One region of the Janthinobacterium sp. RA13 genome, then DNA from elsewhere that is predicted to be linked to it. Evidence: predicted binding sites of a transcription regulator. Region 1 holds the regulator's gene; each other region holds the start of a gene.

Evidence for each region. The regulator sigma-54, encoded in region 1, starts transcription at its own class of promoters, with help from an activator protein. The targets are predictions, from matches to a motif close to TGGCANGNAANCTGCTTT.
Region 2: a site for sigma-54 is predicted at 2,407-2,424, ahead of adh (aldehyde dehydrogenase). Genes of this name have one in related genera too.
Region 3: a site for sigma-54 is predicted at 1,838-1,855, ahead of FG13_RS04625 (circularly permuted type 2 ATP-grasp protein). Genes of this name have one in related genera too.

What each region holds. Positions count from the first base shown of each region.
Region 1 covers NZ_JQNP01000001.1:4,853,518-4,857,675, reverse strand. Annotated here, with positions in the region: gene FG13_RS21480 (enoyl-CoA hydratase/isomerase family protein) at 1-287, opposite strand, end outside; gene hpf (ribosome hibernation-promoting factor, HPF/YfiA family) at 423-785, opposite strand; gene FG13_RS21470 (RNA polymerase factor sigma-54) at 855-2,333, opposite strand; gene lptB (LPS export ABC transporter ATP-binding protein) at 2,338-3,093, opposite strand; gene lptA (lipopolysaccharide transport periplasmic protein LptA) at 3,093-3,674, opposite strand; gene lptC (LPS export ABC transporter periplasmic protein LptC) at 3,700-4,158, opposite strand, start outside.
Region 2 covers NZ_JQNP01000001.1:5,346,515-5,350,672, forward strand. Annotated here, with positions in the region: gene FG13_RS23745 (TonB-dependent receptor family protein) at 1-1,097, opposite strand, end outside; gene FG13_RS23750 (beta-propeller fold lactonase family protein) at 1,302-2,258, shown strand; gene adh (aldehyde dehydrogenase) at 2,510-4,030, shown strand; gene FG13_RS23760 (DUF779 domain-containing protein) at 4,085-4,158, shown strand, end outside.
Region 3 covers NZ_JQNP01000001.1:1,107,363-1,111,520, reverse strand. Annotated here, with positions in the region: gene FG13_RS04635 (hypothetical protein) at 1-503, shown strand, start outside; gene FG13_RS04630 (sensor histidine kinase) at 588-1,715, shown strand; gene FG13_RS04625 (circularly permuted type 2 ATP-grasp protein) at 1,891-3,345, shown strand; gene FG13_RS04620 (alpha-E domain-containing protein) at 3,339-4,158, shown strand, end outside.

The sequences.
Region 1 (4,158 bases):
TTTAAGGCGTATTCTTCCGTAAAGAAATCTTCCAGCAAGGCGCTGCCGCCTTGCGGCGTGGCCTGGCCCGCATCGTAAAAGAAGCGGATATCGCCGCCGGCGCACAGGGCTTTTTCGCTGCTCGATCGAATAACGACGGCGTCCACGTGCGGATCGTCGCGCCAGGCCAGCAGGACCGCGCTCAGGGCGCGCACCATCTCCAGCGACAGGGAATTCAAGGCTTTCGGACGGTCGAGCACGATGTGCCCGGTGCGGTTGCGGATGGAGGTCTGGACGAAGTCGCTCATGGCAGGCAGGAAAGAAGTGAAAGTGCAAACATTCTAGCCCTTGCGCGGGGAAGATTGCGTTCAACAGGTCCAGGCGCAAAAAAGGGCGCAAGATGTGCGCCCTTAGTTGATCACAACTGCTGGAAGCGGGTGGCCTTAAACGGCGACGACGGCGTCTTCCTCGGAGTTGTCTGGCAGATGCTTGATCGCCTCTTTACCGTGCCCTTGCACTTTGGTTTTGTATTTCATCACTTGCCTATCGAGCTTGTCGATCAGGGTATCGATCGCGGCGTACAGGTCGTGCGCCAGGCTTTCCACATAGACAGTCTTGCCACTCAAACGCAGGTTGACTTCAGCCTTTTGACGTTTTTCTTTCTCTTTGAGGTTATCCACGGTCAGAATCACGGCGATATCGATAACTTGATCGAAATGACGTTTCACGCGCTCCAGCTTCGTTTGTACGTATTCACGGATGGCTGGTGTCACTTCGAGATGATGTCCGCTGATGGTGAGATTCATACACACTCCTAAAGATGATCGGGTTCGTGCGGTCCATCCTATCCGGCCCGCAGAGGAACCGAAAAAAACTTACAAACACTTACGCAGGCTCACTGGCGGAATTTTCAACGCTTCCCGGTATTTGGCAACAGTACGTCGCGCAATCACCATGCCTTGTTCCCCCAGCATGTCCGCAATCTTACTGTCGGATAAAGGATTTTTAGGGTCTTCTGCTCCTGTCAGTTGCACGATCAATGCCCGTATCGCCGTCGATGACGCTTCGCCCCCCGCTTCGGTGGCGACGTGGCTACCAAAGAAATATTTCAACTCGAACATGCCGTGCGGGGTCAGCATGTACTTTTGAGTTGTTACCCGCGAGATAGTACTCTCGTGTAAACCCAGTGTATCAGCTATTTCACGGAGCACAAGGGGGCGCATGGCAACGGCCCCATGCGAGAAAAAGTTCTTTTGTCTTTCTACTATCGCCTGTGCCACGCGCAGGATGGTGTCGAAGCGCTGGCGCATATTCTTGATCAGCCACTTGGCTTCCTGCAACTGTGCGCCCATGGCGCCCTCGCCCTTGCCCTGCTTGAGCAGGTTGGCGTACATGGCGTTGACGCGCAGGCGCGGCATGACGTCGTTGTTCAGGGTCACTTGCCAGCCATTGCGCGCGCGCTTGACGACGACGTCAGGCACCACGTAATCGGACACGTCCGAGGCGAACACGGCGCCCGGATGCGGATTGCACTGGCGAATCACCGTCTGCGCTTCGCGCAAGTCTTCCTCGTCGCAATCGAGGGCTTTTTTCAGCTTGTTGAAATCGCGCTGGGCAAACCAGGCCAGGTGCTTTTCCACGATGACGAGGGCCATGCGCCGCGTCACCATGGCGATGTGCGGCAAGCGCTTGATTTGCAGGGCCAGGCATTCGGACGCATTGCGCGCGCCCACGCCGGGCGGATCGAAACTTTGCAGCAGCGACAAGGCCGTGCGCATCTCGTCGGCGTCGATTTCCAGCTCTTCCGGCAGGCGCGCCAGGATGTCGTCGAGCGACTCTTCCAGGTAGCCATTGTCGTCGAGCGCGTCGATGATCAGCTCAACCAGCGCGCGGTCGCGCAATTCCAGCACCGTCACGCGCATCTGCTCCATCAGGTGCTCGCGCAGAGTGCAGTGATGGGCTTCCAGCTGTGGACGCGAATCTTCATCGTCCGGCGCCTTGCCGCGGCTCGCCTCGCTCCAGTCGCTGTCGCCGCCATCCGCGGCAGCCGGACTGTCGCCCGCCTCGCCATCAAAGGTTTCCGCTTCGGCCGGCGCGGCGGGCGCTTCCTGGCCTGGCGGCTGGGGCGGCGCTTCGGCCGGCGCGGCCGTGGAACTCAAGGCGCCGTCGGACAGCAGGCGCAGCGAACGGTCGAGCGGATCGTCTAGGCGTTCGAGCAAGGGATTGTCCGTCAGCAATTGCTCTAGTTCCTGGTGCAATTCCAGGGTAGACAATTGCAACAGGCGTATCGATTGCTGCAACTGCGGCGTCAGTGCCAGGTGCTGCGAAGTGCGCAGCTGCAATGATTGTTTCATTGGCTCACATGCGGAAGTGTTCGCCCAGATAGACCCGGCGTACCGACTCGTTCGCGATGATGTCGTCGGGGCGTCCCGACGCCAGCACCGAGCCCTGGTTGATGATGTAGGCACGGTCGCAGATACCCAGCGTCTCGCGCACATTATGATCGGTGATCAGCACGCCGATATTGCGCTCCTTCAAGAAACGCACGATGCGCTGGATCTCGATCACGGCGATCGGATCGACGCCCGCGAACGGCTCGTCGAGCAGCACGAAACGGGGATCGGTGGCCAGCGCGCGGGCGATTTCCACTCGGCGGCGCTCGCCACCCGACAGGGACAGGGCCTGGTTCTCGCGCAGCTTTTCAATTTGCAAGTCGGCCAGCAATTTGTCCAGGCGCTCCTCGATCTCGGCCTTCTTCAAAGGACGGCCTTCGACGGTCTGGATTTCCAGCACGGCGCGGATATTGTCTTCCACCGTCAGCTTGCGAAAGACGGACGCTTCCTGCGGCAGGTAGGACAGGCCCATCTGCGCGCGGCGGTGGATCGGCAGGCTGGAAATGTCCACGCCGCTGATATCGATGCTGCCGCCGTCCGACGGCACCAGGCCGACGATCATGTAGAACGAGGTGGTCTTGCCGGCGCCGTTCGGGCCCAGCAACCCCACCACTTCGCCGCATTCGACTTGCAGCGAGACATCATGCACGACTTGCCGCTTGCCATAGGTTTTTTGCAGACCGCGAACGATCAGGGTGCTGCCGCAACGTGTATTTTCCATTATTTCTTTCCTGGCGCGGGCGTGGCCGGCGCTTTCTCCGCCGCCGGCGCCTTGGTCTTCGGCTGGATCACCATGCGCACGCTGCCGCCATCGGGCGTGCTGGTGCCGCTGTTGGAATTTTCCATCGCAAACACTTCCTTGCGGCTGTCATACGAGATGAAGGCGCCGTTGGCCACGTCGGTGACTTTCGTGCCTTCCAGGCGCGTCAACTTGGCCCGGGAAAACAGTTTCACCACTTCCGTCTTGTTGTCGTATTCCACGCGCTCCGCTTCGCCTTCGACCCACAGGTCGCCCGCGCCATCGCGCTTCTGACGGAAGGTGGCCAGCTTGCCGGGATCGGCCCAGAAGGTAATGAACTGGTAGCCTTGCGGATCTTCCGTGATCAGGGCCCGGCCCGCCTTCATGGTCAGGGTGCCTTTCACCAGCACGACGTCGCCCGTCAGGGTGCGCACCTGCTTGACGTCATCGACGTGGCCGCTGCGTGCCGTGATGACGGCTTCCTTCTCGGAATCGGCCTTCTCGGCATGCGCCACGCCCATGATGGCCAGGGAAAATACGGTCAACAGCAAGATCTTCTTCATAGTATGGTTTCCTTGTTTCATTCTGTCATTTTGCCGCCGCGGCCGGGCGCGGTTTCGGCGGGAGGACCATGCGCAGCGCATTCTGCACTTCCACCACGCCGGTGGCGTTATTGGCCTTCATGCCGACGCCATTGAGGCGCGAGGCGCCCGTCAGGATATCGACAGGCACGTCCGTTTCCATTCTTTCCTCATCCGGGAACACCGTCAGCGCTTCCGTCCTGACCGTCAGGTTCTGCGCCTTCGGGCTGGCCACGCGGTCGATCACGACCTTGCGGTGCAGTTGCAGCCGGGTATTGTCCTGGTCGATATGCGCCAGTTCCGCATTCATGTTCAACGGCGGCATGCCTGGCGTGAGCTTGCGCACGAAGGGCTGGTCGATATCGGACGAATCGTCGGCCGGATAATGCGTGAGCTTGGTGCCCGACACGATATAGCTGGGTTTGCCCGTCAAATCCATGCGCACCAGGCTGAAATTGGTGATGAA
Region 2 (4,158 bases), 490 kb from region 1:
GCCAACTGGTTCACGTGCAGCCAGTTGGTGTCGATGCCGTAGAACTCACGCTGGAAGTCGACCACGCCGCCTGAATGGCTGGGCGGTGCCTGGAAGCCTTTGGTAAAAGCCTGGTACTGGATCACGTCGCGGTTGCCGCCATACACCATCACATGCAGGCGGTCGTCGCCGAACGACTGTTCATAGGTGGCGCCGATTTGCTGGTGGTCGATACTCTTGCGCGTGTTGTAGCGCTCGGCCAGGGTGCGCTTCGGGTTCTGCGTGTCGCTCGCATCGGTTTCTCCGGCGCGCGGGTCGCGGGCAAACGTGGCCCAGGTGGCGCCCAGCGGATCTTGTGTGTTGCCCTGATGCAGGCTGTTGGCGACGATGGTCAGCTTGCTGTCCGCCGTCGGCTTGACGGTGATCTTGCCGAACGCCTGTTCGCGCGTGGCGGCGCTGTGGTCGCGGAAACCATCGGTGCGGAAGCGCGAGCCGTCGAGCACGTAGCCGATGCCGCCTGCCTGGCCTTGTGCCGTCAAGTCCACCTTGTTGGTGCCGTAGCTGCCGCCCGTCACATTCAATTCGACGGACGGGGGATTTTGTCCATCTTTGGAAAACAGCTGGATCACGCCGCCCGAATGGTTGCCGTAGATGGCAGAAAACGGTCCGCGCAGCACTTCGATGCGCTCGGCCGTATCGAGGTTGAACGTGGCGGCCTGGCCCTGGCCATCGGGCATGCTGGCGGGAATGCCATCGCTGATCAGCTTGACGCCGCGCACGCCGAAGGCCGAGCGGGCGCCGAAGCCGCGCGACGAGATCTGCAAGTCTTGCGCGAAGTTCTGGCGGTTTTGCACAACCAGCCCTGGCACGGCGGCCAGCGCTTCCGACGCGTTGACGCGGATTTGGCCATCCTGGATGCGGGCGCTGTCGACGACGTCGATCGAGGCCGGCACTTCCTGGCTGGGGTGGGCGATGCGGCTGCCGCTGACGACCACCGTATCCATCAGTTGCCCGTTGGCCAGGTCAGCTGCCTCGGCGGCAAAGACGTGGGGGGCGAGGGTGGCGCTGCCGGCGACAAACAGGCTGGCGATGGTGTTCAGGCGGAAACGATGCTGCATGCGGATTCTCCAATGTGAATAAAAGCCTGCTTTGGTCGCGTGCGCGGCGCAGGTCTGCATAGTTGTATCAAGCAATATGCCTGCCATGTCTCCATTGGTGGGCTGAAATTATACGCGTGTCAGTGGCACGGCGTTTGCATGCAGCAATGTTCAGATGCGCCGATGCCGCGCGCTTTTCCTGTGTTTTGCCATCGAAAGGTGATTATGCCCAACTTCTTCCTGCGCTTGCGCCAAGTTTTCTGGCTGTTGCCTGCGCTCGCCAGCACCGCCGTCCAGGCCGCTCCCTTTGCCTATGTTCCTAATGAAAAATCGGGCACCTTGAGCGTGATCGATACGGCGACCGACCAGGTCGTGCGCCAGATCGCCGCGGGCAAGCGTCCGCGCGGCATCGCCGCCGACCCCAGCGGGCGGCAATTGTTTGTCACGGACGCGGCCAACAGCGCCTTGCTGCTGATCGATAACGCTGGCGAGGCGCCCGTGCGCACGGTGGCGCTGGGCAAGTCGCCGGAAGGTGTCAGTGCCTCGCAAGATGGTAGTCATGTGGCCGTGGCCGTCGAGGAAAACAATAGCGTGGCCTTGCTCGACGGGCATACCGGCAGCTTGCTTGCCGATATCAAGGTGCACGGACGTAACCCGGAACATGCAGTCTTTAGCCCGGATGGGCGCTGGCTGCTGGTCAGCGCGGAAGAGGCCGAGCAAGTCGACGTCATTGATGTGGCACAACGCCGCCAGGTCGCGTCCATTGCCGTGGGCTTGCGCCCGCGCGGCATCGGTTTCAGTCCGGACTCGGGCCGTGCCTACGTGGCGTGCGAACTGGTCAATGCCGTCTACGTCATCGACATGGCCGCGCGCAAGGCCATCGCCACCATTCCTGCGGGCAAGAATGCGAATGGCATCGCCGTCCATCCCGGCGGCAAGCAGGTGTATGTCTCGAACGGTATCGACGGCACGGTGATGGTGATCGACACGGCCAGTCATCAGGTCACGGCCACCATTCCCGTCGGCAAGCGCCCGTGGAATATGGCCATCACGCCCGATGGCGCCAAGCTGTACGTGGCCAATGGCCGCTCGAACAGCGTTTCCGTCATCGACACGGCCAGCGCGCGCAAGGTGGCCGATATTGCCGTGGGCGAATTGCCATGGGGCGTGGTGATTCGCTAGTGGCACAGGCGCAGGTGTTCCAGTCTGGTACACCTGTTCCATTGTGCAGCGGCTCAAGCCCGGGCATGCGCTGAAAAGCGGGCCGGTATTGACACCGCGCCCTTGCAACAAGGGTAAAACCGGCTAAGTTTGTAGTGGGATGGCGAGCTGGCACGGCATTTGCGGAAGACTCCGTGTACTCACCCCATCTGTACCAGGACGTTTGACTTTAATTAAGTAATTCCATTCTAATTAACCCGATAGAGGACGACATGAATCTCGCAGATATCAGCAAACTGGGCGTAGCCAATCCCTTCAAACAACGCTATGACAATTACATCGGCGGTCAGTTCGTTGCCCCAGTAAAAGGTGAATACTTTCCCAACATCACGCCGATCACCGGCTTGCCGTTTTGCGAAATCGCCCGCTCCACGGCGGAGGACGTCGAGCTGGCCTTGGACGCCGCGCATGCCGCCAAGGATGCCTGGGGCAAGACCTCGCCTGCCGAGCGCGCCAATATCCTGAACCGCATCGCCGACCGCATCGAGCAGAACTTGAGCCTGATCGCCACGGCGGAAACCATTGACAACGGCAAGCCGATCCGCGAAACGATGAATGCCGACATTCCGCTGGCCATCGACCATTTCCGTTATTTTGCCGGCTGCATCCGCGCGCAGGAAGGTTCCGTCGCGCAAATCGATGCGGAAACCTATGCCTACCACTACCACGAGCCGCTCGGTGTCGTGGGTCAGATCATTCCATGGAATTTCCCGATCCTGATGGCCGTGTGGAAACTGGCGCCAGCCCTGGCTGCTGGCAATTGCGTGGTACTCAAGCCGGCCGAGCAGACGCCAGCGTCCATCATGGTGTTGATCGAGCTGATCGGCGACCTGCTGCCGCCGGGCGTGTTGAACATCATCAATGGTTTCGGCCTGGAAGCGGGCAAGCCGCTGGCGTCGAGCAAGCGCATCGCCAAGATCGCCTTTACGGGCGAAACGGGCACGGGTCGTTTGATCATGGGTTACGCCGCGCAAAACCTGATTCCCGTCACCCTGGAGCTGGGCGGCAAGTCGCCGAACATCTTCTTTGAAGACGTGATGGATGCGGACGACGAGTATTTCGACAAGTGCCTGGAAGGCTTCACCATGTTCGCGCTGAACCAGGGCGAAGTATGCACCTGCCCGTCGCGCGTGCTGATCCAGGAATCGATCTACGAGAAATTCATCGAACGCGCCCTGAAGCGCGTGGCGGCCATCAAGCAGGGCAACCCGCTTGACTCGTCCACCATGATCGGTGCGCAGGCGTCGCAGGAGCAGCTGGAAAAAATCCTGTCCTACCTCGACATCGGCCGCCAGGAAGGCGCCGAAGTGCTGGCCGGCGGCGAGCGCAACACGCAGGCGGGCGACCTGGAAGGCGGCTACTACGTGCGTCCGACCGTGTTCAAGGGCAATAACAAGATGCGTATCTTCCAGGAAGAAATCTTCGGGCCCGTCGTGTCCGTCACGACCTTCAAGGATGAGGCCGAAGCGCTGGCGATCGCCAACGACACCTTGTACGGCCTGGGCGCCGGCCTGTGGACGCGTGACGGTTCGCGCGCCTTCCGCATGGGACGCGCCATCCAGGCGGGCCGCGTGTGGACCAATTGCTACCACCTGTATCCGGCCCACGCCGCGTTCGGCGGCTACAAGCAATCGGGTATCGGCCGCGAAAACCACAAGATGATGCTCGATCACTACCAGCAAACGAAGAACTTGCTGGTGAGCTATAGCCCGAAAGCGCTGGGCTTCTTCTAAACCGGTACACGCGCCGCGCTTGTCGTCCGGGCGCGGCGCGCAGAAAGGGATGCCATGAGTGCAGCAATTGCCCGGGTGGTCGCCACCGATGCGGCGCTGGAAATGATGGACAAGTTGCGCCAGCGTCA
Region 3 (4,158 bases), 3.7 Mb from region 1:
CGAATTTCTTATTGGAAAGCATTCCCGATCACATCAACGACGCCAGCTGGGATTTCAACGATTTCAATCTACGCAACCCGGCGCTGGGCGGCGGTCCGAAAGGCCATGTGTACGTGAACCGCCTGGGCGGCTCCCTGCTGGTGCGCGACTTCGGCACGGCCAGCTACGCCAGCAAGCTGGAAAAGGACAAGCCGTCGCTGGCGGGCCTGTTCCTGCACGTGGAACTGGTGCAGCCGCGCCACTCCGTGCCCGGCGGCGGCAAGGGCAACGACGGCCTGGCGCCCGATCCCGGTTTTACGCCCGCGCAATACGAGCGCCTGGCCCTGCTGTACATCGCCGCCAGCGTGCGCAAGGGCATGTGGCTGATCCCCGCCTTCCACGCCGTGATCGACACAGGTTTTGCGAACGGTCATGACGATCCGCAGAACTTTTCGCTGGAACAATGGGATACGACCCTCAGCCATTTGAGCGCCGTCATTGCAGGCGTCGACGCGCCGAATTGAACACCACCTGCACGCCGATTTGGAGGATACTTTAGCTCCCGCCGATGCACGGCGCGGATGCCGAGCTGTCCAGGGAGAGCTGCGATGACCTATGCCTCTGACCAGAAAATGCACACGCTGGACCTGCCCGCGCGCACGCGGCGGCTCTTCAGCATGCGCGATGCCGTGCTGACGCAGTGGGAACACGAGGTGCGCGCCAAGGTACGCGGCGCCGACGCCTTGCTGACGCCCATCCTGATCAATACCTTGCCCGCCTTCTTCGACAATCTGACCGAGGCGCTAACGCCAGGCTATCCGCGCGACGATGCCACCAGCAACACCAACGCCCCGGCCGTGCATGGCAACGAACGGGCGCGCATGACCAGTTATGGCCCGGAACAGGTGATCCAGGAATACCAGATCTTCCGCGACTGTTTCGCCGAGGCCGCCCTCGACGCGGGCGTGCCGCTGCGGCGCCGCGACTGGAAGGTGATCAATGCCTCGATCGACACGGGCATCCGCGAAGCCATCCTGGAATTTACGGCCATGCATGAAAGCTTCCAGCGGCGCATCGCGGCCGGCCTGTCGCACGACATGCGCAATCCCCTCTCCGTCATGCTCAACAGCGCCCAGCTGCTGCAGCGGCGCGCGCAGCAGGTCGACGTGCCGGCCCTGGCATCGAAAATCATCGAACACGGCAAGCGCCTCGACGACATGATCCAGGAATTGCTCGATACGCTCAGCTACCACCGGGGGCAGAAACTGCCGCTGGTCTTGCATCGCTTCGATATCCTGCCGCTGGCGCAGCAGGTGGCCGACAGCGTGAATACGGGCCATCCGGGCAAGTGCCAGGTCACGGGCGCGTCCGTCACCGGCTGGTGGTGCGAAAATTCGCTGCGCCGGGCCCTGGAAAACCTGGTGGGCAATGCCCTCAAGTACGGCGACGACGGCCCCATCCATATCCACGTCAACACCCTGCGCGAACGCATGATACTCACGGTGCACAACACGGGCAGTACTATCGCGCCCGAGCAGACCGAGCGCATCTTCGAATACCTGCGCCGCGAACACCAGGGCAGCGCGCCCGGCTGGGGCATCGGCCTGCCCTTCGTGCAAAACGTGGCGGAAAGCCATGGCGGCAGCGCGCTGGTCGACAGTGCGCCGGAAACGGGCACCACGTTTACCATCGACCTGCCCGTCGATTGCCGCCCCTTCGTCACGCCGGACGCCTGATTTCACCCGCCCCGCGCCCCATAGCCCTGCAGAATCGACACCGTAGCGCACCAAAGCGGTGCGGATGACGGTTTTACGCCACAAAAATGGTCATTTTCTACATACTTTCGGGTGTGCGGCATTGGCACGTTTCCTGCTGAGCTATAGTCAGACACGGCTCAAGGGAAATCACAACATGGCAAATTTTTTCAATGAAATGACTGCAAATGAAGTGGGTACGGACAGCAAGGTACGTGAACACTATCGTGAATTCAGCAACTGGCTGGAGCAGCAATCCCCCGAGACCATCGCCCGCAAGCGGGCGGAAGCCGACCTGACGTTCCGCCGGGTCGGCATCACGTTCGCCGTGTATGGCGACGATGCCGGCACAGAACGCCTGATTCCGTTCGACACCATCCCGCGCATCATTCCCGCCACGGAATGGGCGCAGATGCAGACGGGCCTGGTGCAGCGCGTGCAAGCCTTGAACATGTTTATCCATGATATTTATCATGAGCAAAACATCATCAAGGCGGGCATCATTCCTGCCGAGCAAATCTACAAGAATGCCCAGTATCGCCCGGAAATGCAGGGCATTTCCGTCGCCTCCGACATCTATGCCCACATCGCCGGCGTCGATATCGTGCGCGCCGGCCAGGGAGAATTCTATGTACTGGAAGACAATCTGCGCGTGCCGTCCGGCGTGTCCTACATGCTGGAAGACCGCAAGATGATGATGCGGCTGTTCCCGGAACTGTTCGCCCGCAACCGCATCGCCCCCGTCGACCATTACCCGGACATGCTGCTCGACAACCTGCGCTCCGTCGCCCCGATGGGCGTGGATGACCCGACGGTCGTCGTCATGACGCCCGGCATGTACAACTCCGCCTACTTCGAGCACGCCTTCCTGGCCCAGCAAATGGGCGTGGAACTGGTTGAAGGCAAGGATCTGTTCGTCAACGATAACTCGGTGTACATGCGCACCACGCGCGGGCCAAAACGGGTCGACGTGATCTACCGCCGCGTGGACGACGACTTCCTCGACCCGCTGGCCTTCCGCTCCGATTCCTCGCTGGGCGTGCCGGGCCTGCTGTCCGTGTACCGCGCCGGCCGCGTGACCCTGGCGAACGCCATCGGCACGGGCGTGGCCGACGACAAGTCGATCTATCCTTTTGTTCCCGACATGATCAAGTTCTATCTGTCGCAGGAACCCATACTCAACAACGTGCCCACGTACCAGTGCCGCAAACCGGCCGATTTGTCCTACGTGCTGGCGAACCTGGCGCAACTCGTCGTCAAGGAAGTGCATGGCGCGGGCGGCTACGGCATGCTGGTGGGGCCGGCGTCCAGCCTGGCGCAGATCGAGGACTTCCGCCAGCGCCTGCTGGCCAATCCGGGCGGCTACATCGCCCAGCCAACACTCGCCCTGTCCGCCTGCCCCACGTATGTCGAGGCCGGCATCGCACCGCGCCACATCGATTTGCGGCCGTTCGTGCTGTCCGGCAAGACGATTTCCATGGTGCCGGGCGGCTTGACCCGCGTGGCGCTCGGTGAAGGCTCGCTCGTGGTCAACTCCTCGCAAGGGGGCGGCACCAAGGATACCTGGGTACTGGAAGCCACATCCGCTTTTGCAGGAGAGAAAACATGCTGAGCCGCACCGCCGATCATTTGTTCTGGATGGCCCGCTACACGGAGCGGGCGGAAAACACGGCGCGCATGCTCGACGTCAATATGCAGACCTCGATGCTGCCCCAGTCCGAACAGGACGCGGAGCAAGGCTGGCGCGCCACCCTGGGCATTTCCGAGCTGCAAAGCGCCTACGACCACAAATATGGCCGCTTCCACACGCGCGACGTGCTCGACTTCATGGTGCGCGACCCGAACAACCCCTCGTCCATCCTCGCCTGCCTGACGGGCGCGCGCGAAAACGCCCGCGCCGTGCGGGGGACTTTGACGACAGAAGTGTGGGAAATCCAGAACGCCACCTGGCTCGACATGCAGAAACGCTTGAAAAGCAATCTGCTGGAAACGGATCCCAGCCAGTTCTTCGAATGGGTCAAGTACCGCTCGCACCTGTCGCGTGGCGTGACCCTGGGCACCATGCTCAAGGACGAAGCCATCCACTTCATTCGCCTGGGCACCTTCCTGGAACGGGCCGACAACACGGCGCGTATCCTCGACGTGAAGTTCCACGGCGCGCGCGACACGTCGAAAGACATTACCCAGCGCGACTTTTATTACTGGGCGGCCCTGCTGCGCTCCGTGTCCGGCTTCGAGATCTACCGCAAGGTCTACCGTGACGTCATCACCCCGGCGCGGGTGGCGGAATTGCTGATGCTGCGCGGCGACATGCCGCGTTCCCTGCTGGCCTGCATGGATGACGTGGTGGAAAATCTCAAGCACATCCGCAACGATGTGTCGGCCGATACGGAGCGCTTCGCCGGCAAATTGCACGCGGAACTGA